3 regions of the Bradyrhizobium sp. CCGB12 genome follow, and region 3 is predicted to be linked to each of the others. Evidence: predicted binding sites of a transcription regulator. Region 3 holds the regulator's gene; each other region holds the start of a gene.
The links. Region 3 encodes PhoB, which activates phosphate uptake and scavenging genes when phosphate is short. Its sites were predicted from a motif close to TGTCATNNANCTGTCAT; they were not measured.

Region 1: phnF (phosphonate metabolism transcriptional regulator PhnF) is a predicted target of PhoB. The motif match lies at 3,202-3,218, and genes of this name have one in related genera.
Region 2: ugpB (sn-glycerol-3-phosphate ABC transporter substrate-binding protein UgpB) is a predicted target of PhoB. The motif match lies at 3,890-3,906, and genes of this name have one in related genera.

What each region holds. Positions count from the first base shown of each region.
Region 1 covers NZ_JANADO010000001.1:7,943,855-7,954,344, forward strand. The annotation lists gene phnD (phosphonate ABC transporter substrate-binding protein) at 1-491, shown strand, start outside; gene phnE (phosphonate ABC transporter, permease protein PhnE) at 567-1,451, shown strand; gene phnE (phosphonate ABC transporter, permease protein PhnE) at 1,448-2,293, shown strand; gene phnF (phosphonate metabolism transcriptional regulator PhnF) at 2,440-3,168, opposite strand; gene phnG (phosphonate C-P lyase system protein PhnG) at 3,288-3,752, shown strand; gene phnH (phosphonate C-P lyase system protein PhnH) at 3,757-4,365, shown strand; gene NLM27_RS36395 (carbon-phosphorus lyase complex subunit PhnI) at 4,369-5,472, shown strand; gene NLM27_RS36400 (alpha-D-ribose 1-methylphosphonate 5-phosphate C-P-lyase PhnJ) at 5,469-6,359, shown strand; gene phnK (phosphonate C-P lyase system protein PhnK) at 6,352-7,164, shown strand; gene phnL (phosphonate C-P lyase system protein PhnL) at 7,187-7,885, shown strand; gene NLM27_RS36415 (alpha-D-ribose 1-methylphosphonate 5-triphosphate diphosphatase) at 7,898-9,055, shown strand; gene phnN (phosphonate metabolism protein/1,5-bisphosphokinase (PRPP-forming) PhnN) at 9,052-9,648, shown strand; gene NLM27_RS36425 (pyridoxamine 5'-phosphate oxidase family protein) at 9,676-10,287, shown strand.
Region 2 covers NZ_JANADO010000001.1:7,487,664-7,498,153, forward strand. The annotation lists gene NLM27_RS34300 (sn-glycerol-3-phosphate import ATP-binding protein UgpC) at 1-619, opposite strand, end outside; gene ugpE (sn-glycerol-3-phosphate ABC transporter permease UgpE) at 740-1,588, opposite strand; gene ugpA (sn-glycerol-3-phosphate ABC transporter permease UgpA) at 1,588-2,469, opposite strand; gene ugpB (sn-glycerol-3-phosphate ABC transporter substrate-binding protein UgpB) at 2,519-3,835, opposite strand; gene NLM27_RS34320 (CaiB/BaiF CoA-transferase family protein) at 4,258-5,463, opposite strand; gene NLM27_RS34325 (organic hydroperoxide resistance protein) at 5,641-6,066, opposite strand; gene NLM27_RS34330 (MarR family winged helix-turn-helix transcriptional regulator) at 6,219-6,680, shown strand; gene NLM27_RS34335 (GIY-YIG nuclease family protein) at 6,696-6,932, opposite strand; tRNA gene NLM27_RS34340 (tRNA-Ala) at 7,097-7,172, opposite strand; gene NLM27_RS34345 (TIGR02300 family protein) at 7,272-7,679, opposite strand; gene aroA (3-phosphoshikimate 1-carboxyvinyltransferase) at 7,837-9,174, shown strand; gene cmk ((d)CMP kinase) at 9,171-9,809, shown strand; gene rpsA (30S ribosomal protein S1) at 10,075-10,490, shown strand, end outside.
Region 3 covers NZ_JANADO010000001.1:6,649,097-6,659,586, reverse strand. The annotation lists gene pstC (phosphate ABC transporter permease subunit PstC) at 1-103, shown strand, start outside; gene pstA (phosphate ABC transporter permease PstA) at 105-950, shown strand; gene pstB (phosphate ABC transporter ATP-binding protein PstB) at 947-1,765, shown strand; gene phoU (phosphate signaling complex protein PhoU) at 1,777-2,493, shown strand; gene phoB (phosphate regulon transcriptional regulator PhoB) at 2,516-3,223, shown strand; gene NLM27_RS30505 (GcrA family cell cycle regulator) at 3,472-3,984, opposite strand; gene NLM27_RS30500 (aspartate aminotransferase family protein) at 4,454-5,662, shown strand; gene argF (ornithine carbamoyltransferase) at 5,662-6,585, shown strand; gene NLM27_RS30490 (Hsp33 family molecular chaperone) at 6,830-7,849, shown strand; gene apaG (Co2+/Mg2+ efflux protein ApaG) at 8,076-8,468, opposite strand; gene NLM27_RS30480 (OpgC domain-containing protein) at 8,652-9,893, shown strand; gene NLM27_RS30475 (SGNH/GDSL hydrolase family protein) at 9,893-10,490, shown strand, end outside.

The DNA.
Region 1 (10,490 bases), 1.3 Mb from region 3:
CGACGTCGGGCAACAACGTGCCGCGCTTCGAGCTCGACAAGATGGGCATCCCGGATGCCGACACCTATTTCAGCAAGGTCGTCTTCACCGGCAGCCACGAGAACGCGATGCTGGCGCTGGCGCAGGGCACGGTCGACGTCGCGGCCAACCAGTGGACCACCGACGACGATTCGACGCTGGCGCAGATGCTGACCAAGGGCATGCTGAAGAATGCCGACGGCTCGGCGATGAAGAAAGACGACTTCCGCATCATCCACAAGTCGGCACCGATCATCAACGGTCCCTACGCCTACAACTCCGACCTGCCTGATGACGCCAAGGCGGCCATCGAGAAGGCCTTCTTCGACGCGCCGGCGAAGGACAAGGCGGCGTTCGATCGCCTCCAGGACGGCCAGAAGAAGGGTTTTCATCACGCCACCACCAAGGACTGGGATGGCACGATCGAGCTGATCAAGTTCGTCGACGCGCTGCGTAAGAAGAAGGCGTCCTGATCCCAGGGCGACGCAACTGGAGCCGGGTCGATGGGCCCGGCTCCTTCTCTTTGATCGGCCACGTTCCCTGACAAGATGACAGTCGCGGTTTCGATCCTTCCCGAGCAACAGCTTGCCGTGCTCGACGCCGCCTATCGCCAGGCGGTCGCGCGCCGCCGGTGGCGTCTCCTGTTGGGAGCCGTGGTCTTCGCCGCGGCGCTGCTTCTGGCCGCGGTCGGCGCCGAAGTGAATCTGCGCACGCTGTTCACCTACTTCGGCAATTTCATCAGCTATTTCGATCGCATCTTCACGCTCGACAGCGGCCAGCGCGTCTGGACCGATCTCGGCGAGTGGTTTTGGGGCTGGCGCAAATGGCTGAAGATGCTCGGCGAGACGCTGCTGATCTCTTATGTCGGCACGTTGATCGGCGCGACCTTCGCCTTCGCCCTCAACTTCCTCGCGGCCGAAAACACCTCGCCCGCGCCCTGGCTGCGCTTCGTGGTGCGGCGCCTGCTCGAATTTGCCCGCACCGTTCCCGGCATCGTGTTCGCGCTGGTCTTCGTCATCGCCTTTGGGTTAGGGCCGATGGCCGGCGTGCTCGCGATCGCGATCCATTCCACCGGTGCGCTCGGAAAACTGTTCTCGGAGATTGTCGAGAACGCCGACATGAAGCCGGTCGAAGGCATCCGCTCGACCGGTGCGAGCTGGCTCTCCTGCATGCGCTTTGCGATCGTGCCGCAGGTGACCGCGGGCTATGCCAGCTACGCGCTGCTGCGCTTCGAGATCAACGTGCGCGAGGCCTCCGTGATGGGCTTTGTCGGTGCCGGCGGCATCGGCCAGGAGCTGGTCGTCGCCATCCGCAAGTTCTATTATTCGGACGTCAGCGCCATCCTGATCACCATCATCGTCACGGTCTTCATCATCGACATCACCACCGGCTGGCTGCGCGGCCGCCTGTTCGGCAAGGAGGCGCGGTCGTGACGCCGCAGGAGGTCGACACCGCCGCGCTTCGCGCGCGCTACCCTGATGTGTTCGACCGGCCGGCTTCGGCGCGGCTCGCCATGCCGGCGATGATCGTCGCGGCGCTCGCGATCCTGGCCTATGGCCTGGTCGATCTCGACTTCTCGCCGTCGCGGTTCTTCGCCGGCCTCAGCCAGCTCGGCTGGATCAGCCTGATGATGATCCCGCCAGATCCCGGCTCCTCGCTGCCGGTCTATCTGAAGGCGCTGGGCGAGACGCTGTCGATCGCGCTGCTCGGCACCACGCTCGCCGCCGTGTTCGCGCTCCCGATCAGTCTGCTGGCCGCGCGCAACATCGTGCCGTCGAGCATCCTGCGCTTCCCGGTGCGCCGATTCCTGGATTCGATCCGCGGCGTCGACACGCTGATCTGGGCGCTGGTGTGGATCAACGTGGTCGGGCTCGGCCCGTTCGCCGGCGTGCTCGCCATCGCGGTGTCGGATTTCGGCGCCTTCGGAAAGCTGTTCTCGGAGGCGATCGAGGGCGCCGACCAGAAGCAGGTCGAAGGCATCCGCGCCGCCGGCGGCAACTCGCTGCACGAAATCCGGTTCGGCCTGTTGCCGCAGGTCCTGCCTGTCATCGCCGGCCAGGTGCTCTACTTCATCGAATCCAACACGCGCTCGGCCACCATCATCGGTATCGTCGGTGCCGGCGGCATCGGCCTCCAGCTCGCCGAGCAGATCCGTGTGCTGGAATGGCAGAGGGTATCGTTCCTGATCCTGATGATCCTGGTCGCGGTGGCCGCGATCGATTTCATCTCGGGCAAGCTGCGGTTTGCGATCATCGGACAAAGGGCAGTGGCCTAGTCCCGGCTGCCGTAGGGTGGGCAAAGCGAAGCGTGCCCACCATTTTTGCCGAAATCTTGGAATGATCGTGGGCACGGCGCAAGTGCGCCTTTGCCCACCCTACGATTCCGGATTCGTGGAGGGAGGGTGGCGGAAGCAGCCGACCGTCACGACTCCACCAGAAACTCCACCCGCTCCGCCGCGAACCGCGAGTGCTTGGTCACCAGCGGCTTGCCGTCGAGATCTTGGTCGGTCGCATCGACCACCAGGATCGGACGCCCCAATGCGAGATCGAGCCGTGCGGCGTCGGTCGCGTCGACGATGCCTGCCGTGATCCGGGTCGCACCGCGGCGGTAGTCGCGAATGCCGTAATGCTCCAGCAGCTTCGTCATCGAGCGCGTCGCGGCAAAGACCTCGCCCGCGCCCGGAAACAATTCCGCTGACAGCCAGGTCGTGGAGACGCAGATCGGCGTGTGATCGGCGAGGCGGATCGCTTCGATTCGCACCAGCGGCGCGCCGGCCTTCAAGCCCAGCTCGCGCGCCAGCTCGCGGGTCGCAACGTCCTCGGACGCCTCGATCAACTGGCCGCGCGGCTCGCGGCCGCCGGCGCCGACGATCTCGGAGAAACGCGTGCGCGAGCGCAGCGGATAGGCGAGCTTCTGCGCCTCGACGTAGGTTCCGCTGCCGCGTTCGGCGCGCACGAGGCCGCGCTCGGCAAGGGCGGCCAGCGCGCGCCGCACGGTGTGGCGGTTCACGCGATAGGTTTCGGCGATCTCCATCTCGCCCGGCAGCTTGTCGCCCGCGGCAAAGCGGCCGTCGGCAATGCCACGCTCGATGCCGTCGGCAACGAGGCGCCACAAAGCGACGCCCGAAGAGGCTGTGTCCTGCATGCTCATGTCGCGGTCAGCCTAGCCCGAAAATCACATCTTTGTCACGAAACAGTCATGGCGCGTCCGTATGAAGTTGTCTAGTATCATAGACAACTTGGATTCGGCAAGTTCTGTAGAAAAGTTCGGTGGATCAGGTGACGCAGCACGACAACCAGCAAGCCCAGCGCAAGGCCGCGATGGCCGTGCTGGCGCACGCGGAGGCGGGCGAGATCGCCGCTCGCCTCCGCACAATTCCCCTGCCCAGTCACCAGGACCTGCGCGAAGGCGAAAACGGGCTCGTCATGCTGCGCGGCCGGGTCGGCGGCGATGGTGCGCCGTTCAACCTCGGCGAGGCCACGGTGTCGCGCGCCGCGGTCAAGCTTGCGAGTGGCGAGGTCGGTTTCGGTTACACGCTCGGGCGCGACGGTGAGAAGGCGCGGCTGATCGCGCTGTGCGACGCGCTGGTGCAGTCCGGCGATTTCGGTGCGGCCGTCGAGCGCAACGTTATCGCGCCGTTGCGCGAGCAGCTTATGATTCGCAGGCAGCAGGCGGCGGCCGAGACCGCCGCGACGAAGGTTGATTTCTACACCATGGTGCGCGGTGAGGGGTGAGATCATGACCACGATTGCGGAACTGCCGCCGGGATTCGCCGACAAGGTGTTGTCGGCGCAATCGACCTTTCGCTCGGTGATGGATGCGATGGCGCGGCCGGGATCGGTCCAGCGCATCGTGCCGATGGCGGGAACGCCTGATACGGTGATGCGAGGCACCGCCGCGATCGCGCTGACGCTGTTCGATCACGACACGCCGCTCTGGCTCGACGCGCGCATGTCGGAAAGCTCCGATGTGGTGAAATGGCTCAAGTTCCACACCGGTGCGCCGGTGGTGCAGGACACGTCGATTGCAAGCTTCGCGCTGATCAGCGACGGCTCCGCGCTTCCGCCGCTCGAGCGTTTCGCACTCGGCACCAACGAATATCCGGATCGCTCGACCACGCTGATCCTCCAGGTCGATGGTCTGGGCTCGGGACGCAGCTTCGAGCTGCGCGGTCCCGGCATCGACGGCGCCGCGACGCTCCACGCGTCGATCAAGCCGTTCGATCTGTTCGAGCGCCTGCGCATGAACGAGCCGCTGTTTCCGCGCGGCATCGATGTAGTGCTGGTCGCCGATGATGCCGTGGTCGCGATCCCCCGCACCACGCGTGTCGCGAACAAGGGAAGCTGAAGCATGTATGTCGCAGTCAAAGGCGGCGAACGCGCCATCGAGAACGCCCATCGCCTGCTCGCAAACGCGCGGCGCGGTGACCCCGGTGTTCCGGAAGTCACGCTCGACCAGATCTCGGAGCAGCTTGGGCTGGCCGTCGACCGCGTCATGAGCGAGGGCTCGCTCTATGATCGCGAGCTCGCGGCGCTCGCGATCAAGCAGGCGCGGGGCGACCTGATCGAGGCGATCTTCCTGGTCCGCGCCTTCCGCGCCACGCTGCCGCGCTTCGGCGCCAGCGAGCCGGTCGACACCGGCGCGATGCGGGTGCAGCGGCGGGTGTCCTCGACCTTCAAGGATATTCCGGGCGGCCAGATCCTCGGTCCGACCTTCGACTATACCCACCGGCTGCTCGATCCCTCGCTCGCGGAAGGTTTTGTGCCGGGGGCGCCGGCGACAGCCGAAGCCTCGACCGCGGCCACGCCACGCGTGACTGATATTCTCGGTCGCGACGGGCTGATCGAATCCTCGCCGCAGGCCGAGGAGGGCGCCAGCGTCGGCGACCTCACCCGCGAACCCCTGAACTTCCCGGCGGATCGCGATCTGCGGCTGCAGAATCTTGCGCGCGGTGACGAGGGCTTCCTGCTGGCGATGGGCTATTCCACCCAGCGCGGCTATGGCCGCAACCATCCCTTTGCCGGCGAGATCCGCTTCGGCGAGGTCGAGGTTGAATTCTTCGCGGAAGATGTCGGCTTCGCCGTGCCGCTCGGCTCCATCGAGCTGACCGAGTGCCAGATGGTGAACCAGTTCAAGGGATCGGCGACGGAAGCGCCGTGCTTCACCCGCGGCTATGGCCTCGCCTTCGGCCAGAGCGAGCGTAAGACCATGTCGATGGCACTGGTCGACCGCGCGCTGCGCGCGCGCGAGCTCGGCGAAGAGGCGCTCGCTCCCGCGCAAGATGAAGAGTTCGTGATGTCCCATTCGGACAACGTCCAGGCCACCGGCTTTGTCGAGCATCTGAAGCTGCCGCACTATGTCGACTTCCAGTCCGAGCTCGGTCTGCTGCGCAAATTGCGTCAGGAATTTGCCGACGCCAATGCGCCCGACGCCATGAAGGAGGCCGCGGAATGAACGCGCCCGCCTACAATTTCGCCTATCTCGACGAGCAGACCAAGCGGATGATCCGCCGCGCGATCCTCAAGGCGATCGCGATCCCCGGCTATCAGGTGCCGTTCGCCAGCCGCGAGATGCCGATGCCCTATGGCTGGGGCACCGGCGGCGTGCAGGTCACGGCGGCGATCCTCGGTCCCCAGGACGTGCTGAAGGTGATCGACCAGGGGTCCGACGACACCACCAACGCGATCTCGATCCGAAAATTCTTCGCCAAGACCGCCGGCGTTGCCACGACGACGTCGACCATTGAGGCGACCGTGATCCAGACCCGTCACCGCATTCCTGAAACGTCGCTGCACGAGAATCAGGTGCTGGTCTATCAGGTGCCGATCCCCGAGCCGCTGCGTTTCCTCGAGCCGCGCGAGACCGAGACGCGGCGCATGCACGCGCTCGCCGAATACGGCCTGATGCACGTCAAGCTCTATGAGGATATCGCGCGCTTCGGCCATATCGCGACCGCCTACGCTTATCCGGTGAAGGTCAATGCGCGCTATGTGATGGATCCTTCTCCGACGCCGAAATTCGACAATCCAAAGATGGACGATTGTCCGGCGCTGCAATTGTTCGGCGCCGGCCGCGAGAAGCGCATCTATGCGATCCCGCCCTACACGCAGGTGGTGTCGCTCGATTTCGAGGATCATCCGTTCGAGCCCTATCGCTTCAACGCGCCCTGCGCGCTGTGCGGTGCCGAAAATTCCTATCTCGACGAAATCGTCACCGACGACAAGGGCGGCCGCATGTTCGTGTGCTCCGATACCGATTATTGCGAGGGCCGCCAGGCCGCCGGCCATCACGGCAGCCTCAGCGCCGCGCCGTACAAGGAGAAGGCGGGCTCACATGGTTGATCAAGACTTGGTTGATCTCGACATGCTCGAAAACGACCAGCCACTGCTGATCGCGGAGTCGCTCAGCAAGTCCTTCGGTCGCATCGCGGCGTGCCGCGACGTGTCGTTCTCGCTCTATTCCGGCGAGGTGCTGGCGATCGTCGGCGAATCCGGCTCTGGCAAGTCGACGCTGCTGCAGATGCTGTCGGGCCAGCTCGCGCCGAGCGCCGGTCATGTGTCGTATCGCATGCGCGACGGAATCACCCGCGATCTCACGACGCTGGGCGAAGCCGAGCGGCGTTTCCTGTTCCGCACCGATTGGGGCTATGTGCATCAGGATCCCGCGCAGGGCCTGCGCATGGCGGTCTCGGCCGGCGCCAATGTCGGCGAGCGGCTGATGGCGGTGGGGTGGAACCACTACGGCCGCATTCGCGATACCGCGTCCGACTGGCTGACCCGCGTCGAGATCGACATCGCGCGCATCGACGACGCGCCGCGCACCTATTCCGGCGGCATGCGCCAGCGCCTCCAGATTGCCCGCAATCTCGTGACCGAGCCGCGGCTGGTGTTCATGGACGAGCCGACCGGCGGCCTTGACGTCTCGGTGCAGGCGCGCCTGCTCGATCTCCTGCGCAGCCTGGTCGCCGAGCTGCATCTCGCGGTCATCATCGTCACCCACGATCTCGCGGTCGCGCGGCTGCTGTCGCACCGTGTGATGGTGATGAAGGGCGGCCGCGTCATCGAGACCGGCCTCACCGACCAGGTGCTCGACGATCCCCGCGAGCCCTATACGCAACTCCTCGTCTCCTCGATCCTGCCGCCATGAACCTTCCAAGATGAGCCAGCCGATGACCGCCATGATCGACATCACCGACGCCAGGAAGACCTTTACGATGCACCTGCAAGGCGGCATCGAACTGCCCGTCGTCAGCGGCGTGACCTTCCACGTCGATCCCGGCGAGTGCGTCGTGCTGTCGGGGCCATCGGGCGCCGGGAAATCGTCGATCCTGAAGATGATCTTCGGCAACTACCGCTGCGATTCCGGCCGTATCGGCATTCGCCATCGCGGCGCGCTGATCGATCTCGCCAGCGCCGAGCCGCGCCAAATCCTCAACGTCCGCCGCTCCACCATCGGCTATGTCAGCCAGTTCCTGCGTGCGGTGCCGCGGGTCGCGACCATCGACGTCGTGGCCGAGCCGCTGATCGTGAACGGCATCGCCCGCACGGAGGCACAGACGCGCGCCGGCGAATTGCTGCATCGCCTCAATATCCCCGAGCGGCTCTGGCAGCTGCCGCCCGCGACCTTCTCCGGCGGCGAGCAGCAGCGCGTCAACATCGCGCGCGGCTTCATCTCGGACCTGCCCATCCTGCTGCTGGACGAGCCGACCGCTTCGCTCGATGCCGCCAACCGCGCCGTCGTGGTCGAGCTGATCGCCGAGAAAAAGCGCCGCGGCGTCGCCATGGTCGCCATTGTCCATGACGACGAAATCCGGCATCTGATTGCCGACCGCATCGTCGACGTCACCAGCTTTGCCGCCGCGGCCTAAAGGAAGAGGGACATGAACGCCAAGCCGAAGGAATCCGTGATCGCCAACGCCAGAATCGTGCTGGCCGACCGGGTGATCGAGCAGGGCTGGCTCGCTCTTGCCGATGGACGCATTGCCGAGATCGGCGAGGGCAGGGCGCCCGCGGGCGCGGAGGATGCCGGCGGCGACCTGGTCATGCCCGGCCTGATCGAGCTCCACACCGATCATCTCGAGGCGCATTACGTGCCGAGGCCAAAAGTGTTCTGGAACCCGGTCGCGGCCGTCATCTCCTATGACGGCCAGCTCGCGACCTCAGGCATCACCACCGTGTTCGACTCGCTCCGGGTCTGGCGCGAGGACGGCGCCGAGGAGGTCGATGGCCGTTCCGGCGTGCTTGCTGCCGCAATCACGACCGCGCGCGATGCCAGCCTGCTGCGCGCCGACCATTTCCTGCATCTGCGCTGCGAGATCCCGATGCCGAGCGTGGTCGAGGAGGCCAAGGAGCTGATCGACCGTCCCGACGTCAAGCTGATGTCGCTGATGGATCACACCCCGGGCCAGCGCCAGTTCCGCGACGAGGTCAAGCTGCGCGACTATTACCGCGGCAAGGGCGGCGGCAAGACCGATGCCGAGCTCGACGAGCTGTTTGCAAAGCGCTTCGAGTACCAGAAGCAATATGCCGCGACCAACATGCGCGAGATCGTGGCGCTGGCGCAAGCGTACAAGATCCCGCTCGCCAGCCACGACGACACCACCGAGGAGAACGTCGCGGACGCCGTGCGCGACGGTGTCGCCGTCGCGGAATTCCCCACCACGCTGGAAGCCGCGCGCGGTCTGCATCAGGCCGGCATCGACATCCTGATGGGCGCGCCCAACGTCGTGCGCGGCGGCTCGCACTCCGGCAACATCGCCGCAGTCGATCTCGCCCGCGAAGGCCTGCTCGATATCCTCTCGTCCGATTACATCCCGTCGAGCCTGCTGATGGGGGCATTGCAGCTGCCCGAGCATGTGCCCGCGATCAGCCTGCCCGCGGCGATCCGCACCGTGACCAAGGCGCCTGCCGATGCCGTCGGGCTCACCGATCGCGGCGAGATCGCGGCCGGCAAGCGCGCCGACCTGATCCGCGTGCACGTCGCCGGCCACGTTCCCGTCGTCCGCAGCGTCTGGCGCGAAGGAAACCGCGTCGCATGAGCGAGACCGCGACCATGGCCGAGGGCGAGGCGGGGGCGATCGGGCCCGGCCGGCTCGTGCTCGTGGTCGGTCCCAGCGGCGCCGGCAAGGACACGCTGCTGCGCCTCGCGCAGGCGGCCTGCGCCGACGATCACGAGGTTGTCTTTCCGCGCCGTGTCGTGACGCGTGCCTCCACCGCCGACGAGGACAACATCGCGGTGAGCCAGGACGACTTCCGCCGCGCGCGTGAGCATGGCGACTTCGCCGTGCATTGGGAGGCGCACGGGCATTCCTACGCGCTGCCGCTCGAGATCAACGATGACATCCGCGCCGGGCGTACGGTCGTCGTCAATGTCTCGCGCACGGTGATTGGCACGCTGCGCCAGGCTTATGCAAACGTCGTGGTGGTCGCGATCACCGCGCCGCCGGATGTGCTGGCGCAGCGGCTTGCCGCCCGTGCCCGGCACAGCGACGGCAATATCGTCGATCGCCTCGCGCGCAGCGTCGACGACGCATCGGCCATTGCCGATGTCACCATTCTCAACGCGGGCAGCGCGGAGTATCACGGCCGCCACCTTCTGCGCGTGATCAGGAACGAAAGCTGGCACGAGTAACGGCCGGCGCAACACGGAGAGAGTGGAATGACGGTGATCAATACGGTCGAACAATTAGAGGCCATCTACGGTGCCGTTGGTGACGCCTCGACCGTGAAAGTCGCCGACCACGTCACGCCGCTCTACCGGATCTTCATCGAGAAGGCGCCATTTGCCGCGCTCGCGACCATCGGACCGGAGGGGATCGATTGCTCGCCGCGCGGCGATCTCCCCGGCTTCGTCCGCATCCACGATCCCAAGACGCTGATGCTGCCGGATCGCCGCGGCAACAACCGGGTCGATTCCCTGCGCAACATCGTCCGCGATCCCAGGGTTGCGCTGATGTTCCTGATTCCCGGCTCCGGCAATGCGACGCGCGTCAACGGCCGGGCGCATCTCTCGATCGATCCCGAGTTGCTGGCCTCGTTCAAGGTCGAGGGCAAGGCGCCGCGCAGCGTCATGGTGATGCACGTGGATGAAATCTACTTCCAGTGCGCCCGCGCCATCGTCCGCTCCGACCTCTGGAATCCCGACAAGCGCGTCGATCCGAAGACGCTGCCGACACCCGGCCAGATCCTCGCCGAGATGAGCGAGAACAAGGTCGGCGGCGAGGAGTACGATCGCATCTGGCCCGAGCGCGCCGCGGCGACGATGTGGTGAACGTCCGCGCTCTCTCGTCTCCCTCGCCCCGCTCTTGCGGGGAGAGGGCGGGGTGAGGGGCTCTCTCCACGTATGGGGTCGTCGGTAGATCTGTACCCCCTCACCCGGATTGCATCTTCGATGCAATCCGACCTCTCCGCGCAAGCGGGGCGAGGTGAAGAAGGTACTCAATTGAACGCCATCCCGCCGCTCAGCGCGATTGG
Region 2 (10,490 bases), 840 kb from region 3:
CGACCAGGATGTCGGCGAGCGTCATCGCTTCCAGCTGGTCATGGGTGACGTAGATCGACGTCGTGTTGAGGCGGCGCTGCAATTTGCGGATCTCGACGCGCATCGCGATGCGCAGCTTGGCGTCGAGGTTCGACAGCGGCTCGTCGAACAGAAACACCTTCGGCTGGCGCACGATGGCGCGGCCCATGGCGACGCGCTGGCGCTGGCCGCCGGAGAGCTGGCGCGGCTTGCGCTCCAGCATTGGCGACAGTTCGAGCACGCGCGCGGCTTCCTCGACGCGGGTCTTGATCTCGGCCTCCGCCATGCCGCGGTTGCGCAGGCCATAGGCCATGTTGTTGTAGACGCTCATATGCGGATAGAGCGCGTAGTTCTGGAACACCATGGCGATGTCGCGGTCGGCCGGCTCGACCTGGTTGACGATGCGGCCGCCGATGTCGATCTCGCCGCCAGTGACCGTTTCGAGGCCTGCGACCATGCGCAGCAAGGTCGACTTGCCGCAGCCGGAGGGGCCGACCAGCACGCAGAACTGGCCGTCGCCGACATCGACGTCGACGCCCTTGATGGCTTCGAAGCCGCCGGGATAGGTCTTGCGGACGCTGCGCAGGGTGACGTTAGCCATTGCGAGCTCCGCTCGGGCGAGTGGTGAGTAGGGAGTGGCGAATAGGGGATCCGTGCGGCGTGCGCGCGCCGTTCAATCGCCGGCGTGCCATTCGCCATTCGCTATTCGCCATTCGCCCTCTCACTTTTCCGTCTCGACCAGGCCGCGCACGAACAGCTTCTGCATCGCGACGACGACGAACACCGGCGGCAACATGGCCAGCACGGCGGTCGCCATCACGATCGGCCATTCGGTCAACGCGTCGGTGGTGGTGATCATCTTGCGGATGCCGATCTGGATGGTCTGCATGTCGTCGCGCGTGGTGATCAGCAGCGGCCAGAGATATTGATTCCAGCCGAGGATGAACAGGATCACGAACAGCGCCGCCATGTTGGTGCGCGACAGCGGCAACAGCGTATCCCAGAAGAAGCGAAAGGGCCCAGCGCCGTCGATGCGCGAGGCTTCCAGGAGCTCGTCCGGCACCGTCATGAAGAACTGGCGGAACAGCAGCGTTGCGGTGGCCGAGGCGATCAGCGGCAATGACAAGCCGGCATAGCTGTCGAGCATGTGCAGATCGGCGACGATCTTGTAGGTCGGATAGATGCGCACCTCGACCGGCAGCATCAGCGTGATGAAGATGATCCAGAAGATCGGCATCCGGAACGGAAAACGGAAATACACGATCGCATAGGCCGAGATGATCGAGATCGCGATCTTGCCGACCGCGATCAGCAGCGCCATCACCAGCGAGTTCAGCATCATGTTGCCGACCGGCTCGCGGGTCGAGCCGCTCGTGCCGACGAAGATCGTCTGGTAGTAAGTCTGGAAGAAGTGACCGCCGGGCAGCAGCGACATCTGCCCGTTCGCGATCAGCGCGTTGTCCTGGGTCGAGGCGACGATCGCGATGTAGACGGGGAATGCGACGATCGCGATCCCGATCCAGAGGATGATGTGGGCGACGTAGCGTCGAAAGCCTTCTTCCTCGACCATCAGTAGGTCACCTTGCGTTCGACGAAGCGGAACTGGATTCCCGTCAACACGATGACCATGACCATCAGGATCACCGATTGCGCCGCGGAGCTGCCGAGATTGCCGCCGAGCAGGCCGTCGGAATAGACCTTGTAGACCAGCGTCTCGGTCGACTTGCCGGGACCGCCGCGGGTCATGGTGTCGATGATGCCGAAGGTGTCGAAGAAGGCGTAGACGATGTTGACGACCAGGAGGAAGAAGATGGTCGGCGACAGCAGCGGGAAGGTCACGGTCCAGAACCTTCGCATCGGGCGCGCGCCGTCGATCGCGGCGGCCTCGAGCACGCTTCGGGGAATGCTCTGGAGGCCGGCGAGGAAGAACAGGAAGTTGTAGGAGATCTGCTTCCAGGCGGCGGCGAGGATGATCAGCGCAGCGGCCTGGTCGCCGTCGAGCAGCGGATTCCAGTCGATGCCCAGAGCGCGCAAGTATCGCGAGAGCACGCCCAGCGAGGGGTGCAGCATGAAGATCCAGAGCACGCCGACGACCGGCGGCGCCACCGCGTAGGGCCAGATAAGAAGCGTCCGGTACAGCATCGAGCCGCGCAGCGGCTTGTCCGCCATCACGGCGAGCAGCAGCGCAAACGACAGCGACGAGACCGCGATGGCGAACGAGAAGAAGAAGGTTCGCACGATCGCCTCGAAATAGGCGCGGTCCTTGAGCAGCTCGAGATAATTGTCGAACCAGACGAAGCTCGTCGACAGGCCGAAAGCATCCTGGAGCAGGAAGGACTGGATCACCGCCTGCAGGGCGGGCCAGTAGAAGAAAATCAGGACGATCGCGAGCTGCGGCGCAACCAGCGCGTAGGGCAACAACTTCGATTGGAAAATGGCTTGCTTTTGCATGATGCCCGCAGGAGCGGCAGGCCGGTTGACCGGCCTGCCGCTGATCGCCTCACTTCACGGCGGTCTTTTCGAACTGACGCAGCATCGTGTTGCCGCGCTCGACGGCGGCATCGAGCGCCTGCTTGGCGGTCTTCTTGCCGGCCAGCGCCTGCTCGATCTCTTCCGACCAGACGTCGCGGAGCTGAACCATGTTGCCGAGACGCAGGCCGCGGGAGTTCTCGGTCGGCTCCTTGTTGGTCAGCTCGAGCAGCGGGGTCTCGAGATAGGGCTGATCCTTGTAGAAGCCTTCCGCCTTGGCCTTCTCGTAAGCCGCCTTGGTGATCGGCAGATAGCCCGAGGCCTTGTGGATGTAGACCTGGCGATCGGTGTCCGAGAGGAAGCTGAGGAATTTCGCCACGCCCTTGTATTCGTCGGCCGACTTGCCGCCCATCACCCAGAGCGAGGCACCGCCGATGATCGAGTTCTGCGGTGCGCCCTTCACATCGGGATAATAGGGCATCGGCACGGCGGTGAAGGCGAACTTGGCCTGCGCCTTGACGTTGCCGAAGAAAGCCGACGAGGTCAGATAGAGCGGGCATTCGCCTGACGTGAAGCGGCCTTCGCCGGTGTTGGTGCGGCCGGCATAGTCGTAGGTCTTGTCCTTCTGGAGCTCGACCAGCTTTTCGAGGTGCTTGACCTGGAGAGGGCTGTTGAACTCGAGCACGGTGTCGAAGCCGTCGAGGCCGTTGGCCTTGGTCGACAGCGGCACGTTGTGCCAGGCGGAGAGCTGCTCGAGATTGACCCAGGTGACCCAGGAGTTGGAGAAGCCGCAGGTCGGATGGCCGTTGTCGTGCAGCTTCTTGGCCGCGTTGAACACTTCAGGCCAGGTCTTCGGGATCTCGACATTCGCCTTCTTCAGCTCGTCGAGGTTGACCCACATGACGGTCGACGACGAGTTGAAGGGGAAGGACAGCATCTCGCCCTTCGAGGTCGAGTAGTAGCCGGTGATCGCAGGCAGGTAGGCCTTCGGATCGAACTTCTCGCCGGTCTCGGCCATCAGCTTGTAGACCGGCTTTACGGCACCGGTCGCGGCCATCATGGTCGCGGTGCCGACCTCGAACACCTGCATGATGTGCGGGGCGTTGCCGGCGCGGAACGCCGCGATGCCGGCGTTCATCGTATCGGGATAGTTGCCCTTGTAGGTCGGGATCACCTTGTAGTCGCTCTGCGAGGCGTTGAAGTCGGTGGCGAGCTTGACGATGACGTCGTTGTTCGCGCCGGTCATCGCGTGCCACCACTGGATCTCGGTCACGGCCAGGGCCGGCGAGGCCGTCATGCCAATCGTGACTGCAACAGCCGCAGCCGCACCAAAATGTCGAAGAACCATCAAGAAAACCTCCCTTGCCCGTCACTTAAGAAGCGCTTGCGCTAGCAGCGCCATATGACGTTCACATGACTGTGTAAGCGGCCGAAACGAAAGCGGCAAGCGCTGGAAAAGGAAAGCCGGCAATTAGGCGAATGCGCCCTGGCAGCCGTTGTCGTTCGCGCTGCACGCGCGTGGGTCGCGCCGCAGTGCGGCATTGGATGTTAGGGGAAGGAGAGCGCCGTCGGCGCGGAACGCTGAGAAGCAGAGCAATGCCGCTCCGGGCTCCCTTAACCTCTCCCGCTTGCGGGAGAGGTCGCGCCGCAGGCGCGGGTGAGGGCTTTCTCCGCTTGGGGATTGTCCCGTTGTGGACAGACCCTCTCCCAGCCCTCTCCCGCAAGCGGGAGGGGGAGCGCACCGGCGCCGATGCTCGATCTGTCTTAATCTCAGCGCTTGCGCTCGGGACCGCAGACCGTGCCCTTTTCGACCATGGTGTCGATCTCGGCCTTGGAGTAGCCGAACTCGCCGAGCACCTCCGCGGAGTGCTGGCTGAATTTGGGCGGCAGGCGGCGCAGGCTCGGCTTGCTGCGATCGAGCCGGATCGGGGAGGCCACGCCCTTGTACCAGTCCTTCTCGATAATATCGCCGCGCGCGATCGTGTGCGGGTTGGTCAAGGCCTGGTCGATCTTCTGCACGGGGCCTGCGGGGAGGCCCGCGGCGAGCAGCCGGTTGCAGAGCGGCTCGGCCTCGTGCTGGCTGAAGACGGCGGCGAGCTCGGCGCGTAGCGCCTCGCGATTGGCGATGCGGTCCTTGTTGCGGGCAAAGCGCGGATCGGTGCCGAGCTCCTCCTTGCCGATCTCCTTGGCGAGCTTGCGGAAGGTGCCGTCATTGCCGACGCCGATGAAGATGTTGTCGGTCTTGGTCGGGAAGATCGCGTAGGGCACGAGGTTGGGGTGCTCGTTGCCGGTAAGCGACGGTGGCTTGCCATGCATGAAGTAATTCGCGGTGTGCGGATGCATGATGGCAAGGCCGGTCTCGTACAGCGTCGTCTCCAGGAACTGGCCCTGGCCCGAGCGCTGCCGCTCCGACAGCGCCATCAGGATGCCGATCGCCGCGTAGAGGCCGGTGGTAATGTCGACCAGCGGTACGCCGATCCGCATCGGCCCGCTCTCGGGCGAGCCGGTCGCCGCGATCATGCCGGTCATGGCCTGGATGATGGCGTCATAGCCGGGATTGCCGCCGCGCGGACCGTCGGCGCCGAAGCCGCAGATCCGGCAATGCACGAGGCGCGGAAATTTGGCGCGCAGCACCTCGTTGCCGATGCCCCATTTCTCCAGCGTGCCCGGCTTGAAATTCTCGATCAGGACGTCGGCCGTCTCCAGCATCTTGAGCAGCACGGCGCGGCCGCCCTCGGACGCCAGGTCGAGGCCGATCGAGCGCTTGTTGCGGTTGATGCCGATGAAATACGCCGCGTCCTCCTCGTGGAAGGGAGGACCCCATTCGCGCACCTCGTCGCCCGCGGGCGGCTCGACCTTGATCACGTCGGCGCCGTGGTCGGCGAGGATCTGGGTACAATAGGGACCGCCGAGCACGCGCGTGAGATCGATGACGCGCAGTCCGCTCATGGCACCTGTGGCGGCTTCGGAACTCATGCCTTCGCTTCCCCTGTGTCGACGTTTGATCACAGGCCTAGCGAGGTTCGTGCACGCCAGCAATGGCGCCGCGCGTAGGGGCGTATGCGCCGATGCGGCGCAACCCCGCGAAGTGGGAAAATCAGATCGAAGCGGCCGGCCCGAGGGGGATCCCGGGCCAGCCAATCCGCCGTTCGATCAGACGACCGTCAGGCGAACGTCGACATTGCCGCGCGTGGCGTTGGAGTACGGGCACACCTGGTGTGCCTTCTCGACCAGCGCCTCGGCCTCGGCGCGGGCAAGGCCCGGCAGCGAGACGGCGAGATCGATGTCGAGACCGAAGCCGCCCGCCGCGCGCGGGCCGATGCCGACGGTCGAGGTCACGGAGGCGTCGGCCGGAACCTTCGGGCCGCCCTGCGAGGACACGAACTTCATCGCACCGATGAAGCAGGCGGCGTAGCCGGCCGCGAACAGCTGCTCGGGATTGTTGCCGGCGCCGCCGCCGCCGCCGAGTTCCTTCGGCGTGGTCAGCTTGACGTCGAGCGCGCCGTCGAGCGTTGCAGCATGGCCGTCGCGGCCGCCGGTTGCCTTGGCACTGGTCTTGTAGAGGACGTTCACGGACATTTTGATCTCCCTGGGGTTCGGGTGGGCGGGATCTGTATCGCAGACAATTAGATTGCGCACAATTGAAATTACGATGCCTCACATTTAATTGTTCGCAATTGAATCTGCAGCCGCCCGGGGCCACAATACCGGGAAATCCCGTGAGATTCTCCATGGCCCGGAAACTATCGGCAGCGGACGCTCCGCTGCGGCTCGACAACCAGATCTGCTTCGCGGTCTATTCGGCCGCGCATGCCTTCAACCGCGTCTACAAGCCGCTGCTCGACCGGCTCGGCCTGACCTATCCGCAATATCTGGCGATGCTGGTGCTGTGGGAGCGCGACAACGTGCCGGTCAAGGACATCGGCGAAAGACTGTTCCTGGATTCGGGCACGCTGACGCCGCTGCTCAAGCGGCTCGAGGCCGCCCATCTCGTCAAGCGCACCCGCTCGAGCGAAGACGAGCGTCAGGTGCTGATCGCACTGACGTCACAGGGCCACGCGCTGAAGGACAAGGCGCGCAGCGTGCCGCCATCGATCCTGGCGGCGTCGGATTGCTCGGTGTCGGAACTGGTGGCGATGAAGGACGAGATTGTCGCGCTGCGCGATAGGCTCAATGCGGTGATCGGGGAGTAGGGGAAGCTCAGGAGGTTAAAAGTGCCTCTTCGCGAATGCGCGCCCCGAGCCGGATTTCAGGTATCGCTCGAACGCGAGAGTGCGTGCGGCGTCATCGAACGCGAAATAGGTTCTTATTCGCCAAGGCCCATATTTCGACGTGTGAGGCACCTCGCCGGCGTTATGCTTTGCCAGACGTGCGCGTAGATCGTCCGTGATGCCGACGTAGAAATGCTCGGAATCGAGACTTTCGAGGATATAGACGTACTTCATCCTGCTTCCTCCCCGGAAGGAAGGATAGCAGCTTGGAGCCATTATCGTGATCGCGGGTGGAGTCCGCCGCCGCCCTTCGGGCTATGGCGGGACAGCCTTCGCTTACTTCGCTACGAGGGACTTCCCGGGCTTGCCCAGCCGAAGCTCGCGAAGCGAGCGAAGGCTGGTGGAGCCAGGCGGGATCGAACCGCCGACCTCTTGCATGCCATGCAAGCGCTCTCCCAGCTGAGCTATGGCCCCGTAAGTCTTCCAGTTGGGAGAATCCTGGGGGATCCGTCCCGGCCGGCGAGCCCTAGGCGACTCGCGCGGTGCACCCTTTTTCACAGATCAGGGCTGATCTCAAGTCTCTTCATCACCTCCGACATCACCAATGATGTCGGTCACGTCCTCATCGCCCTCTTCCTCGTCGGCGATGAAGGTCGAATCATCGTCATCGTCGTCGTCGAGGGTCTCGTCGACTTCGATGTCGTCCTCGGATTCGGGCACCGCGGCCTTGACCTTGCCGGTGTTCTCCTCGGCGTCGGCCTCCTCGAGCGAGACCTCTTCGACCTCTGCCGGCTCCGGCGTGGCATCCGCTGTCGCCGCGTGCCGGGCTTCGGCACCGCGGGGCGCGCGAGCGGGCGCCACCGGGGCGATCGGCACCACTTCGCCGGTATAGGGCGAGATCACCGGATTCTTGTTGAGGTCGTAGAACTTCTTGCCCGTGGTCGGGCAAATACGTTTGGTTCCGAGTTCTGACTTGGCCACGGCAGGAATCCTGGGAATGTCTGAAAAGCGGTGCTTCACTTGGCTAGTTGGCGGCCCGCTGTCAATAGCGCATTACGGGAGAACGACATGCCCGTGACGGGGCGCAGACCATGTGGTACCTGCGCCCAGCCCCAAAGGCTCATCCAAGGACACAATCTTGACTCATTCCGACCAACCGAGGCCGCTTCAGTCTCGCGCCAGCGGTCCACTGACCGGGAAAGTACGGGTACCCGGGGACAAGTCGATCTCCCATCGGGCCCTCATCCTCGGCGCACTCGCGGTCGGCGAGACCAAGATTTCGGGCCTGCTGGAGGGCGAGGACGTCCTCAATACCGCCAAATCGATGCAGGCGCTCGGTGCCAAGGTCGAGCGCACCGGTGATTTCGCCTGGAAGGTGCATGGCGTCGGGGTCGGCGGCTTCGCCCAGCCCAGGTCGGCGCTGGATTTCGGCAACTCCGGCACCGGCTGCCGGCTGGTCATGGGCGCCGTCGCGGGCTGCCCGATCTCGGCGGTGTTCGATGGCGACGCCTCGCTGCGCAGCCGCCCGATGCGCCGGATCCTCGATCCGCTCGAAAAGATGGGTGCCAGGATCGTGTCGGGCGGCGAGAGCGGCCGGCTGCCGCTGACGCTCGAGGGCGCGCGCGATCCGCTGCCGATCACCTACAAGACCCCGGTCGCCTCGGCCCAGATCAAATCGGCCGTGCTGCTGGCGGGCCTTGCTGCACCTGGCACCACCACGGTGATCGAGAGCGAGGCCAGCCGCGATCACACCGAGCTGATGCTGACGCACTTCGGCGCCGACATCACGTCGGTGAGGGAAGGCCAGCATGGCCGCCGCATCACGCTGGTGGGCCAGCCCGAGCTGCACGGCGCCACGGTCGTCGTGCCCGCCGATCCCTCCTCGGCGGCCTTCCCGGTCGTTGCTGCGCTGATCGCCGAGGGGTCCGACGTCGTTCTGTCCGACGTGATGACCAATCCGCTGCGCGCCGGACTGTTCACCACGCTGCGCGAAATGGGCGCCTCGATCGAGGAGAACGAGGTGCGTCGCGATGCCGGCGAGCCGATGGCGCAGCTGCGCGTGCGCGCATCGAAACTGCGGGGCGTCGAGGTGCCGCCGGAGCGCGCGCCCTCGATGATCGACGAATATCTGGTGCTGGCAGTGGCGGCGTCCTTCGCCGAAGGCACCACCATCATGCGCGGCCTGCAGGAGCTGCGCGTGAAGGAATCCGACCGCCTGGAAGCCACCGCCGACATGCTGCGCGTCAACGGCGTCAAGGTTGAGATTTCCGGCGACGATCTGATCGTCGAAGGCCGCGGCCACGTCCCCGGCGGCGGCACTGTCGCCACCCACATGGACCACCGCATCGCGATGTCGGCACTGGTGATGGGCTGTGCCTCCGATCAGCCCGTGACGGTCGACGATACCGCCTTCATCGCCACCAGTTTCCCGGATTTCATTCCGATGATGCGTTCGCTGGGGGCCGAGTTTTCATGATCATCGCCATCGACGGGCCCGCGGCCTCGGGCAAGGGGACGCTCGGCAAGCGTCTCGCCCATCATTACGGCTATCGTCACCTCGATACCGGCGTGATCTATCGCGCGGTCGCCTACGCACTGATGCAGTCGGGCCATGATCTCCGGGACGAGGCGGCTGCGGTGCAGGCTGCACTGGAGCTCGATCCCGAAAAGTTCGGCAACCCCGCCCTGAAGACCCAGGAGGCCGGCGAGGGTGCTTCCATCGTCTCGGCGATCCCCAGGGTTCGCGAGGTCCTGGTCAATTTCCAGCGGCAATTCGCCGCCGATCCGCCTGGCGCCGTGCTTGATGGCCGGGATATTGGAACCGTGATCTGCCCCCATGCCGACGTGAAGATCTTCGTCGTGGCCGACCCCAGGGTCCGCGCGCGCCGCCGAACCATGGAAGCAAAGGCAAGGGGCGAGCAGGCCGACGAGGCGGCGGTGCTTGCCGACATCATCCGGCGTGACGAGCGCGACAAGAACCGCCCGATTGCGCCTTTAATTCCGGCCGCAGATGCTTACTTGCTAGATAACTCCCAACTGGATATAGAAGGCGGCGTCCGGGCTGCCATCGACATTATCGAGGCCGTCCGAGCGGGCCGGTCGCGGGGTTAAGCCGCAGCCGTCATTGGAGGAAGCGCCCGCTCCCGCTCTTTGAGGTCGATACGTCAGGTCCCCCTTTGGGGCCGGCGCGATCCAGTCTCCGGACAACGATTTCCACGTATCGAACGCGCGGGCCTCAGCCGGCCCGCCTCCGCTGTTCCGGCGCCGAGCCGGAGCAGCGAGCGGTCGCTCGAAGGTCTTGCGGACCTTCCGACACTGCGCGTGCGATGCGCCCATGAACCCAACGGCCGGCAAGACATCCGCAACTGGAGAACAAATGGCTTCGACTTCTGCTGATACCTATAGCCCCTCGCGCGACGATTTCGCCGCGATGCTCGACGAGTCCTTCGCAGGCGGCAACCTGCAGGAAAGCTCCGTCGTCAAGGGCAAGGTGGTTGCAATCGAAAAGGACATGGCCGTCATCGACGTCGGCCTGAAGACCGAGGGCCGCGTCGCCCTGCGCGAATTTTCCGGCCCCGGCCGTGACAGTGAACTGAAGGTCGGCGACGAGGTGGAAGTGTTCCTCGATCGCATCGAGAATGCCCTCGGCGAAGCCGTGCTGTCGCGCGACAAGGCGCGCCGCGAGGAGAGCTGGGGCAAGCTCGAGAAGGCGTTCCAGAACAACGAAAAGGTCAACGGCGTCATCTTCAACCAGGTCAAGGGCGGCTTCACCGTCGATCTCGACGGTGCCGT
Region 3 (10,490 bases):
CGGCCTGATCCTGCTCGGCCTGCTGTTGTTCGTGCTCACGTTCTTCGTGCTCGCGGCCGCGCGGCTGATGCTGCTGCGACTCGAAAAGAAGGCGGGAAAGTAACATGAACCCGATTTATGCACGCCGCCGCCGCGTGGATGTCGTCATCCGCGCGCTCTGCCTGGCTGCCGCCGCCTTCGGCGTCACCTGGCTCGCGCTGATCCTGCTGACGCTGCTCTACAACGGTCTGGCCGGGCTCAACCTCCAGGTCTTCACCGAAAATACCCCGCCGCCCGGCTCGAACGAGGGCGGCCTGCTCAACGCCATCGTCGGCTCGCTGATCATGACCGTGCTTGGCGTCGGCATCGGCGCGCCCCTCGGCATGTTCGCCGGCACCTATCTCGCCGAGTACGGCCGCAACGACAAGCTGACCTCGGTGATCCGCTTCATCAACGACATCCTGCTCTCGGCGCCCTCGATCATCATCGGCCTGTTCATCTACGGCGCGGTCGTGGTGCCGATGCGCGGCTTCTCGGCGATCGCAGGTGCGCTCGCGCTCGCCGTGATCGTCATCCCGGTGGTGCTGCGCACGACCGAGGACATGCTGCTGCTGGTGCCGAATGCGCTGCGCGAGGCGGCCTCCGCGCTCGGTCTGCCGCGCTCGCTGGTGATCAAGCGCATCGCCTATCGCGCTGCGCGCTCCGGCCTCATCACTGGCGTGATGCTGGCGACCGCCCGCGTCGCCGGCGAGACCGCGCCGCTGCTGTTCACCGCGCTCTCGAACCAGTTCTTCAGCCTCGGCCTGAACAAGACGATGGCGAACCTGCCGGTGACCATCAACAATTTCGTGCAGAGCCCTTACGCCTACTGGAAGCAGCTCGCCTGGAGCGGTGCCCTGCTGATCACTTTGACCGTACTTGCCTTGAATATTGGCGCGCGCATCCTTAGCGCCGAGAGGACCGCAAAATGAGCGATATGTCTATTTCCGTCAGTACGCCCGTTCAGCCCGGCTCGCATCCGCTGCCGGAGGCGCCGGCCAAGGTGACGGTGCGCAACCTCAACTTCTATTACGGCGAGCACCACGCGCTGAAGAACATCAACCTGACGCTTGGCACCAACCGCGTCACGGCGTTCATCGGCCCGTCGGGCTGCGGCAAGTCGACCCTGCTGCGCATTTTCAACCGGATGTACGACCTCTATCCGGGGCAGCGCGCCGTGGGACAGTTGATGTTGGATCAGACCAACATCCTCGACCCCAGGCTGGACCTCAACCTGCTGCGCGCCCGCGTCGGCATGGTGTTCCAGAAGCCGACGCCGTTCCCGATGACGATCTACGAGAACATCGCGTTCGGCATCCGCCTCTACGAGAAGATCTCGAAGTCCGAGATGGACGACCGCGTCGAGAAGGCGCTGCGCGGCGGCGCGCTGTGGAACGAGGTCAAGGACAAGCTCAACGCCTCCGGCCTGTCGCTCTCCGGCGGCCAGCAGCAGCGCCTCTGCATCGCCCGCACGGTTGCGGTGCGTCCTGAGGTGATCCTGTTCGACGAGCCCTGCTCGGCGCTCGACCCGATCTCGACCGCCAAGGTCGAGGAGCTGATCCAGGAGCTGTCCGAGAACTACACGATCGCGATCGTCACCCATAACATGCAGCAGGCGGCGCGCGTCTCCGACAAGACCGCCTTCATGTATCTCGGCGAGCTGATCGAGTTCGACGACACCAGCAAGATCTTCACGTCGCCGAGCGATCGGCGCACGCAGGACTACATCACCGGCCGGTTCGGCTGAGGAGACGGGACATGGGTACTGAACATACCGCTAAGGCCTTCGACACCGACCTCCAGGAGCTCACTCGCCTGGTCGCCGAGATGGGCGGCATTGCCGAGCGCATGATCGTCGACTCCGTCGACGCGCTGATCCGCCGCGACGTTGCGCTCGGTCAGCGCGTCGTCACCATCGACGCCGAGCTCGACGCGCTCCAGAAGCGCATCGAGGAGCGCGCCGTGCTCACCATCGCCCGCCGCCAGCCGATGGCGGTGGATCTGCGCGAAATCGTCGGCGCCATGCGCGTCGCCACCGATCTCGAGCGTATCGGCGACCTCGCCAAGAACATGGGCAAGCGCGTCGCAGCGCTGGAGACGGACTTCCATCCGCTGAAACTGTTCCGCGGCCTGGAGCACATGACCGACCTCGTGGAGCAGCAGGTCAAGTCGGTGCTGGATGCCTATGCCGCGCACGACCTACCGGCGGCGATGGCAGTCTGGAAGGGCGACGAGGAAGTCGACGCCATCTGCACCTCGCTGTTCCGCGAGCTCCTCACCTACATGATGGAGGATCCGCGCAATATCTCGTTCTGCATCCACCTGATGTTCTGCGCCAAGAACATCGAACGGATCGGCGACCACGCCACCAACATCGCCGAGACCGTGTTCTACATGATCGAGGGGCAGGCGATCACCGACAAGCGGCCGAAGGGCGACATGACGACCTTCGCCACGACGGTCCCGAATACCTGATTACGTAAGGAGCGACGACCACATGGGCGCACGCATTATGGTGGTTGAAGACGAGGAAGCTCTCACCGAGCTTCTTCGTTACAACCTCGAAGGCGACGGCTATGACGTGGAGACGGTGATGCGCGGCGACGATGCCGACACCCGCCTCAAGGAACACATCCCCGATCTGATCGTGCTCGACTGGATGCTGCCGGGACTGTCCGGCATCGAGCTGTGCCGGCGGCTGCGCACCCGTCCCGAGACCAAGCAGCTTCCGATCATCATGCTCACCGCGCGCGGCGAGGAGAGCGAGCGGGTGCGGGGTCTTGCGACCGGTGCCGACGACTACATCGTCAAGCCGTTCTCGGTGCCGGAGCTGTTGGCGCGCGTGAAGGGTCTGTTGCGGCGCGCAAGCCCGGAGCGGCTTGCCACCGTGCTCGCCTATGGCGACATCGAGCTCGACCGCGACAAGCGCCGCGTGGCGCGCTCGGGCCGGCCGATTGATCTCGGCCCGACCGAATATCGCCTGCTGGAGTTCTTCCTGGAGCATCCCGGCCGCGTGTTCTCACGCGAGCAGCTGCTCGACAGCGTCTGGGGTCGCGACATCTACATCGACGAGCGTACCGTCGACGTCCATATCGGCCGCCTGCGCAAGCTGCTCAATCTCGGCCGCGAGCAGGACCCGATCCGCACGGTCCGTGGCGCAGGGTACGCGCTGGATGATCGCTTTGCGAAGGCGGAGCAGACGTAAGCTCTTTTGGCGATCTGTCGTCGTCACGCACTCAGGTGTCGTCCCGGACAAGCGTAAGCGCAGATCCGGGACCCATAGCCACAGGGAGTAGTTTGGCGAAGACTCGGAGTGACCACTTCGCGCGACAATTGCGCCCTGTGGCTATGGGTCCCGGATCTACGCGCGCTTGAGGCGCGCTTGTCCGGGACGACACCGAATGTGCGGAGCCGTCATCGCGTGACGGCTGCCGTCTTGATCTCAGAAAATTCTCACCGCGTGCTCGGCTTGGCCGGTGCACGCCGGCGATCCGCGGCCGGCTGATAGGCGACGCGCGAGTGCTGGGCGCAGTAGGGCAGGCCGGACAGCGCCTTGCCGCCGCAGAAGAAGAAATCCGGGCTCGAGGGATCGCCGACCGGCCAGTGGCAGGTCGCCTCGTTCAGCTCCAGCAGCGACAGCCGCTGGCTCATCGGCACCACGTTGTCGTAGGTGACCGGCTCGGCCTCCACCTCGACCTCGAAGGCCTGCGCGAGCGCGGTGTTGCCGCGCGAGATCGGGCGGGTCACTCGCATCATGTGCTGCGCCGGACGCGCCTTGCGCGGCCGGGGCGCGGCCGAGGAAGGACTTTTGGCGCGGCCGGACAGGCCGAGCCTGTGCACTTTGCCGATCACGGCATTGCGGGTCACATTGCCGAGCTCGGCCGCGATCTGGCTGGCCGAAAGTCCGGCCTCCCAGAGCTTTTTCAGCTGCTCGACGCGATCGTCGGACCAGGTCAAAACCGTCATTGCACCCTTTCCCTCGCTGCCGGCCAGCCATCCTGGGGCCTCACAACGAATGCCTAAGCCTTGAAAAACCCGTGCCGCCAGAATCCCTTAAGGCTCGCCGGGCGCGTGACTGACGCCCGAACGTTTACGCCGGTACATAAGGACTCTTGGGATCAGAACCGCTGCACGAGATGTCGTATCTGACAGGCCAAACGCTACAATATGGCGTGACTCCCGCGCAAGAGTCCGCCGACTCGCTTCCACATGTTCCGTGGTGAAAACCCCGCAAAATCGGCACCGCAAGACTACGGATTCAGCGTTTCGCGAGGCTTTTCGGGCGGCATTGACACCCGTCTTGCCAGGCATAAGATAGTGACGCGTGCCGCCCTTAAAAGGCGGCACGTTTCGTTTTCCGGACCGGTCAATGGTGCGCTGCGTAAGGCACGCCAGGCAGGTCTCAACATCCAAGTGCAACATCCAAGTGATGGTCATGACCAACAGCGCCGCGCCGCATCTGCTTCCCGTTTTCGCCAGGACCGACCTTGGTTTCGAGCGCGGCGAAGGCTGCTGGCTGATCGCGACCAATGGCGATCGCTACCTCGACTTCACGTCGGGCGTTGCGGTGAATGCGCTCGGCCATGCCCATCCCGCGCTGGTCAAGGCACTGCAGGAGCAGGCAACGAAGCTCTGGCACATGTCCAACCTGTTCCAGAGCCCCGATGGCGAGAAGCTCGCGGCCCGTCTCTGCAATGAGAGCTTTGCCGACTTCGTGTTCTTCTGCAATTCCGGCGCCGAAGCGCTGGAGGGTGTGATCAAGCTGGTCCGCCATCATCACTTCTCCAAGGGGCATCCGGAACGTTATCGGATCATCACCTTCGAAGGCGCCTTCCACGGCCGCACGCTGGCGACGTTGGCTGCGACGGGATCGGCAAAATATCTCGAGGGCTTCGGTCCGCCGATGGACGGCTTCGACCAGGTCCCGCATGGCGACATCGAAGCCGTGAAGAAGGCGATCGGTCCGCAGACCGCCGGCATCCTGATCGAGCCGATCCAGGGCGAGGGCGGCGTGCGTTCGTCAACGCCCGCTTTCCTCAAGGCGCTGCGTCAGCTCTGCGACGAGAAGGGCTTGCTGCTCGCGTTCGACGAGGTGCAGACCGGCATGGGCCGCACCGGCGATCTCTTCGCCCACAGGCGCACCGGCGTCACACCCGACGCGATGTCGCTGGCAAAGGCGCTCGGCGGCGGCTTCCCGATCGGCGCGGTGCTGGCGACCGCGGAGGCGGCTTCCGGCATGGGGCCCGGCTCGCACGGCTCGACCTTCGGCGGCAATCCGCTCGCGATCTCCGCTGCGAACGCCGTGCTCGACGTCATGCTCAAGCCCGGCTTCTTCGACCACGTGCAGAAGATGTCGCTGCTGCTCAAGCAGAAGCTCGCCTCCGTGATCGATCGCCATCCCGATGTCGTCAGCGAAGTTCGCGGCGAGGGTCTCCTGATCGGCATCAAGGCTGTCGTGCCTTCGGGGGATCTCGTTGCCGCCTTGCGCAACGAAAAACTGCTCACCGTCGGCGCCGGCGACAATGTCGTGCGCTTCCTGCCGCCTCTGATCGTCACCGAAGCGGAGATCGAGGACAGTGTCGAGCGGCTCGAGCGTGCCTGCTCCGCGCTGTCGGCCGGCCAGAGCAAGCGGACGGCCAGCTGATGAGCAAGTCGCCAAAGCACTTCCTCGATATCAACGAGCTCCCGCTGTCGGAGCTCAAGCGCATGCTCGCCGCATCCTCCGCCATGAAGGCGAAGCAGAAGGCGCAGCAGCCGGTCAGGCCGCTCGAAGGCAAGACGCTGGCGATGATCTTCGAGCGCCCCTCGACGCGGACACGGGTGTCGTTCGACGTCGCCATGCGCCAGCTCGGTGGCGAGCCCATCATGCTCACCGGTGCCGAGATGCAGCTTGGTCGCGGCGAGACCATCGCCGACACCGCACGCGTGCTGTCGCGCTATGTCGACGCCATCATGATCCGCATCCTCAATCACGAGGCGCTGCTGGAGCTTGCGGCCCATGCGACCGTGCCCGTCATCAACGGCCTGACGCGCCGTTCGCACCCTTGCCAGGTGATGGCCGACCTCATGACCTACGAGGAACATCGCGGCCCGATCGAAGGCAAGACGGTGGCCTGGACCGGCGACGACAACAACGTGCTGGCGTCGTGGGCCCACGCCGCCGAGCGCTTCAAGTTCCAGCTCAACGTCGCAACGCCCCCGGAGCTCGCACCGAAGAAGGTGATGCGCGACTGGATCAAGGCGACGAATGCGCCGATCGTGCTCGGTACGGATCCCGAGGCCGCCGTGAAGGGCGCCGATTGCGTCGTCACCGACACCTGGGTGTCGATGGGCGACAAGGAAGGTGAACATCGCCACAACGTGCTCAAGCCCTACCAGGTCAATTCCAAGCTGATGTCGCTGGCCAAGCCCGACGCGCTGTTCATGCATTGCCTGCCGGCCCATCGCGGCGAAGAGGTCACCGATGAGGTGATCGACGGCCCGCAATCGGTCGTGTTCGACGAGGCCGAAAATCGCCTGCACGCGCAAAAGGGCATTCTGGCCTGGTGCTTTGACGCGGTGAAGTAGGGCGGCGTAGTCGCATAAAATCGGATCGTCGTCCTGGCGAAGGCCAGGACCCATTACCACCGGCTTTGGTTTGGCGACGATTGGTCATTGCCAGCTCGCGCCACAACTTCTCCCTGGGGCAATGGGTCCTGGCTTTCGCCAGGACGACACTGAGTTTGTTGTATCGTATGTGATCAAATCAGCATCCGGAACACGCCGGCTCACGCCCCCTTCCATTCCCGCTCTCCGACACCAGATAACGCCCATGGTTTCCCAATCCCCTGACATGAAAACCGGGCCTGAAGGCCCGGTTCGCGCACCATCAGCGGTTCCGATCGATGACGCCGTGCTGCCCTACGAGGTCGACGCGCTCGACGTGCGCGGCCGCCTGGTGCGGCTCGGTCCGGCACTCGATGAGATCCTCACCAAGCACGATTATCCCGCCCCCGTCGGCAAGCTGCTCGGCGAGGCCATCGTGCTGTCGACGCTGCTCGGCTCGGCGCTGAAATTCGAGGGCCGCTTCATCCTTCAGGCCCAGACCGACGGTCCGGTGTCGTTCCTGGTCGTCGACTACATGGCGCCGGATCGCCTGCGTGCCTACGCCCGTTACGATGCCGCGCGTCTCGGCGATGCCAAGGATTCGGGCATGCATTCCGGCGCGCTGCTCGGCCGCGGCCATCTCGCCATGACCATCGACCAGGGCCCCGACATGAGCCGTTACCAAGGCCTGGTCGCGCTCGACGGCGGCGGTCTGGAAGAGGCCGCCCACGAATATTTCCTGCGCTCCGAGCAGATCCCGACCCGCGTGCGCCTTGCGGTCGGCGAGGAATGGCGCTCGAGCGACGGCGGCAAGCATCGCTGGCGCGCCGGCGGCATGCTGATGCAGTTTCTGCCGAAAGCGCCCGAGCGCGCGCGGCAGGCCGATCTGCATCCTGGCGATGCGCCCGAAGGCACCGAGGTGCACAGCATCACCGAGGACGACGCCTGGGTCGAGGCGCGTTCGCTGATCGAGACCGTCGAGGACGTCGAGCTGATCGATCCCGAGCTCTCCGGCGAGCGGCTGCTTTTCCGCCTGTTTCACGAGCGCGGCGTGCGCGTGTTCACTCCGCTGTCGCTGAGGGCGCAATGCTCCTGCTCGCGCGATGCGGTCGCCTCCATGCTCAAGAGCTTCTCGTCCGACGATCGCGCCGCGATGGTCAAGGACGACAAGGTCGTCGTGACCTGTGAGTTCTGCAGCTCGGTCTATCAGTTTACGCCGGATGAGGCGGGCGTGGAGAACGCGTAAGCCTATCGTCCGTCATTGCGAGCGCAGCGAAGCAATCCAGGGTCTTTCCGCAGAGGGATTCTGCATTGCTTCGCTGCGCTCGCAATGACGATGTGGAAGCAGCATGCCATATACGCAGACATCGTAGGGTGGGCAAAGCGCAGCGTGCCCACCATCCTCGCACCGCGATTGAAATGGTGGGCACGGCGCGTTGCGCCTTTGCCCACCCTATGGCGGCCCGCCTGCCCTAATTCAACACCCGCTTGTTATCGGGGCTGTCGAGCGAGAACGTCGGCACGTCGATCTCGAAACGTTCGCCGCTTTCGTTGACCATCTGGTAGCGGCCGGTCATGAAGCCGGAAGCGGTCGTGAGCGGCACGCCCGAGGTGTATTCGAAACGCTCGCCGGGGGCCAGGATCGGCTGCTCGCCGACGACGCCCTCGCCCTTCACCTCCTGTTGGCGGCCGGTGGCGTCGGTGATGATCCAGTGCCGCGTCTTCAACTGCACGGTCTCGTCGCCCGAATTGGTGATGACGATGGTGTAGGACCAGAAATAGCGGGAGCGATCGGCCGACGACTGCTCCGGAACAAAGTTCGGCTCGACGGTCACTTCGATCTGGCGGGTCACGGCGCGATACATGGCGGCCATCATAACGAAAAGCGGGCCGGGAACCAAACGCCGCGCTGGGCGGCTTTCGTGACATCGTCCCGCCCGAATTGGATCGGAAGTACGCCCAATGTGATCCGGTGCGCTTTGCGAGACAACGGCCGGACCTGTACACTCCTTGATGCGTCGCGAGTGAGATGAGGGTTTCTGGCCCCGATGACCATTGCCGACCAAGTGACGGGATCGACGATCGCGGGGAACGCGGGCGTAAGGCCGCGAGCGGCTGCGCCGGCCATCACACTGCCGGCCATCGGCGAGCGTGAGCTCCGGCTCGATCTGTTCCGCGGGTTGGCGCTGTGGCTGATCTTCATCGACCACCTGCCAACCAGCCTGCTGACCTGGTTCACCATCCGCAATTACGGCTTCAGCGATGCCACCGAGATCTTCATCTTCATCTCCGGCTACACCGCCGCCTTCGTCTACGGCCGTGCGATGCTGGAAAGCGGCGTCGTCATCGCCACCGCGCGCATCCTGCGGCGCGTCTGGCAGATCTACGTCGCCCACGTCTTCCTGTTCACGATCTTCCTCGCCGAGATCTCCTATGTGGCGACCAGCTTCGAGAACCCGCTCTACACCGAAGAGATGGGCATCATGGATTTCCTCAAGCAGCCCGACGTCACCATCGTGCAGGCGCTGCTGCTGCGCTTCCGTCCCGTCAACATGGACGTGCTGCCGCTCTACATCGTGCTGATGCTGGCGCTGCCGCTGATCCTGTGGTCGATGAAATGGCGTCCCGACGTGACGCTCGGCCTCTCGGTGGTGCTCTACGCGGTGACCTGGGAGTACGACCTCTACTTCTCCGCCTACCCGAACGGCTTCTGGGCGTTCAATCCCCTGGCCTGGCAATTGCTCTTCGTCTTCGGTGCGTGGTGTGCGCTCGGCGGCGCGCGGCGCATGTCGCGCATCCTGGCGTCACCTGTGACGATGTGGATATCGATCGCCTATCTCGCGGCTGCGTTCTATGTGACGCTGACCTGGTATGTGCCGCAACTCGGCCACCTGATGCCGAAGCGCATCGAGCAATGGATGTATCCGATCGACAAGACCGATCTCGACGTGCTGCGTTTCACGCACTTCCTGGCGCTGGCCGCGCTCACCGTGCGTTTCCTGCCGCGGGACTGGCCGGGCCTGAAATCGCGCTGGCTGCGGCCGCTGATCCTATGCGGCCAGCACTCCCTCGAGATCTTCTGTCTCGGCGTCTTCCTGGCCTTCGCCGGCCATTTCATCCTGGCTGAAGTCTCCGGCGGCGCAGCCATGCATGCGTTGATTAGCCTCTCTGGAATCCTGATCATGTGGGGGGTGGCCTGGGTAATTTCGTGGTACAAGCGCGTAGCTGACAAGAGCGGTGCGAAAACCAAAAACGCCGTCGGCAACGCCGATCTGGCGGGAGGGGGCTGATGAAGGCGAAGGTTCTCCTGAGCCTGATCCTGCTATGCGGTGGCCTCGCCGCGCCCACGGCGCGCGCGGGCGATGCTGCGCCTGCTGCCCCGGCCGGGCCCCCCGCGTGCGAATTGCCGTCCTATCTGCTCACCAGCGAAAGCCAGCTTCCCAAGGTCGCGGACGCCGTCAAGGCCGGCAAGCCGCTCGATATTCTGGTCATCGGCAGCCGCTCGACCACGATTCCATCCTCGGAGAGCAGCTCATATCCGGCGCGCATGGAGGCGATCCTCAAGGACAAGCTGCCACCCTCGGAGGCGGTGCACGTCTCCGTAGAAATACAGAGCAAGAAAACGGCAGAGGAGACCGCAGCCACCTTCGTTAAGCTGATGGAAGCAAAAACGCCTACTTTGGTCATCTGGCAGACCGGGACCGTGGATGCTATCCGAGCCATCGATCCCGACGATTTTCGCGGCGCAGTGACCGAAGGGGTTATTGCGTTGCAAAAGGCAGGGGCCGACGTCGTCTTGATGAATTTGCAGTACAGCCCGCGTACCGAAACCATGATCTCGGTGCCGCCATACCTCGACAATCTGCGGGTGGTGGCGCAGGAGCATG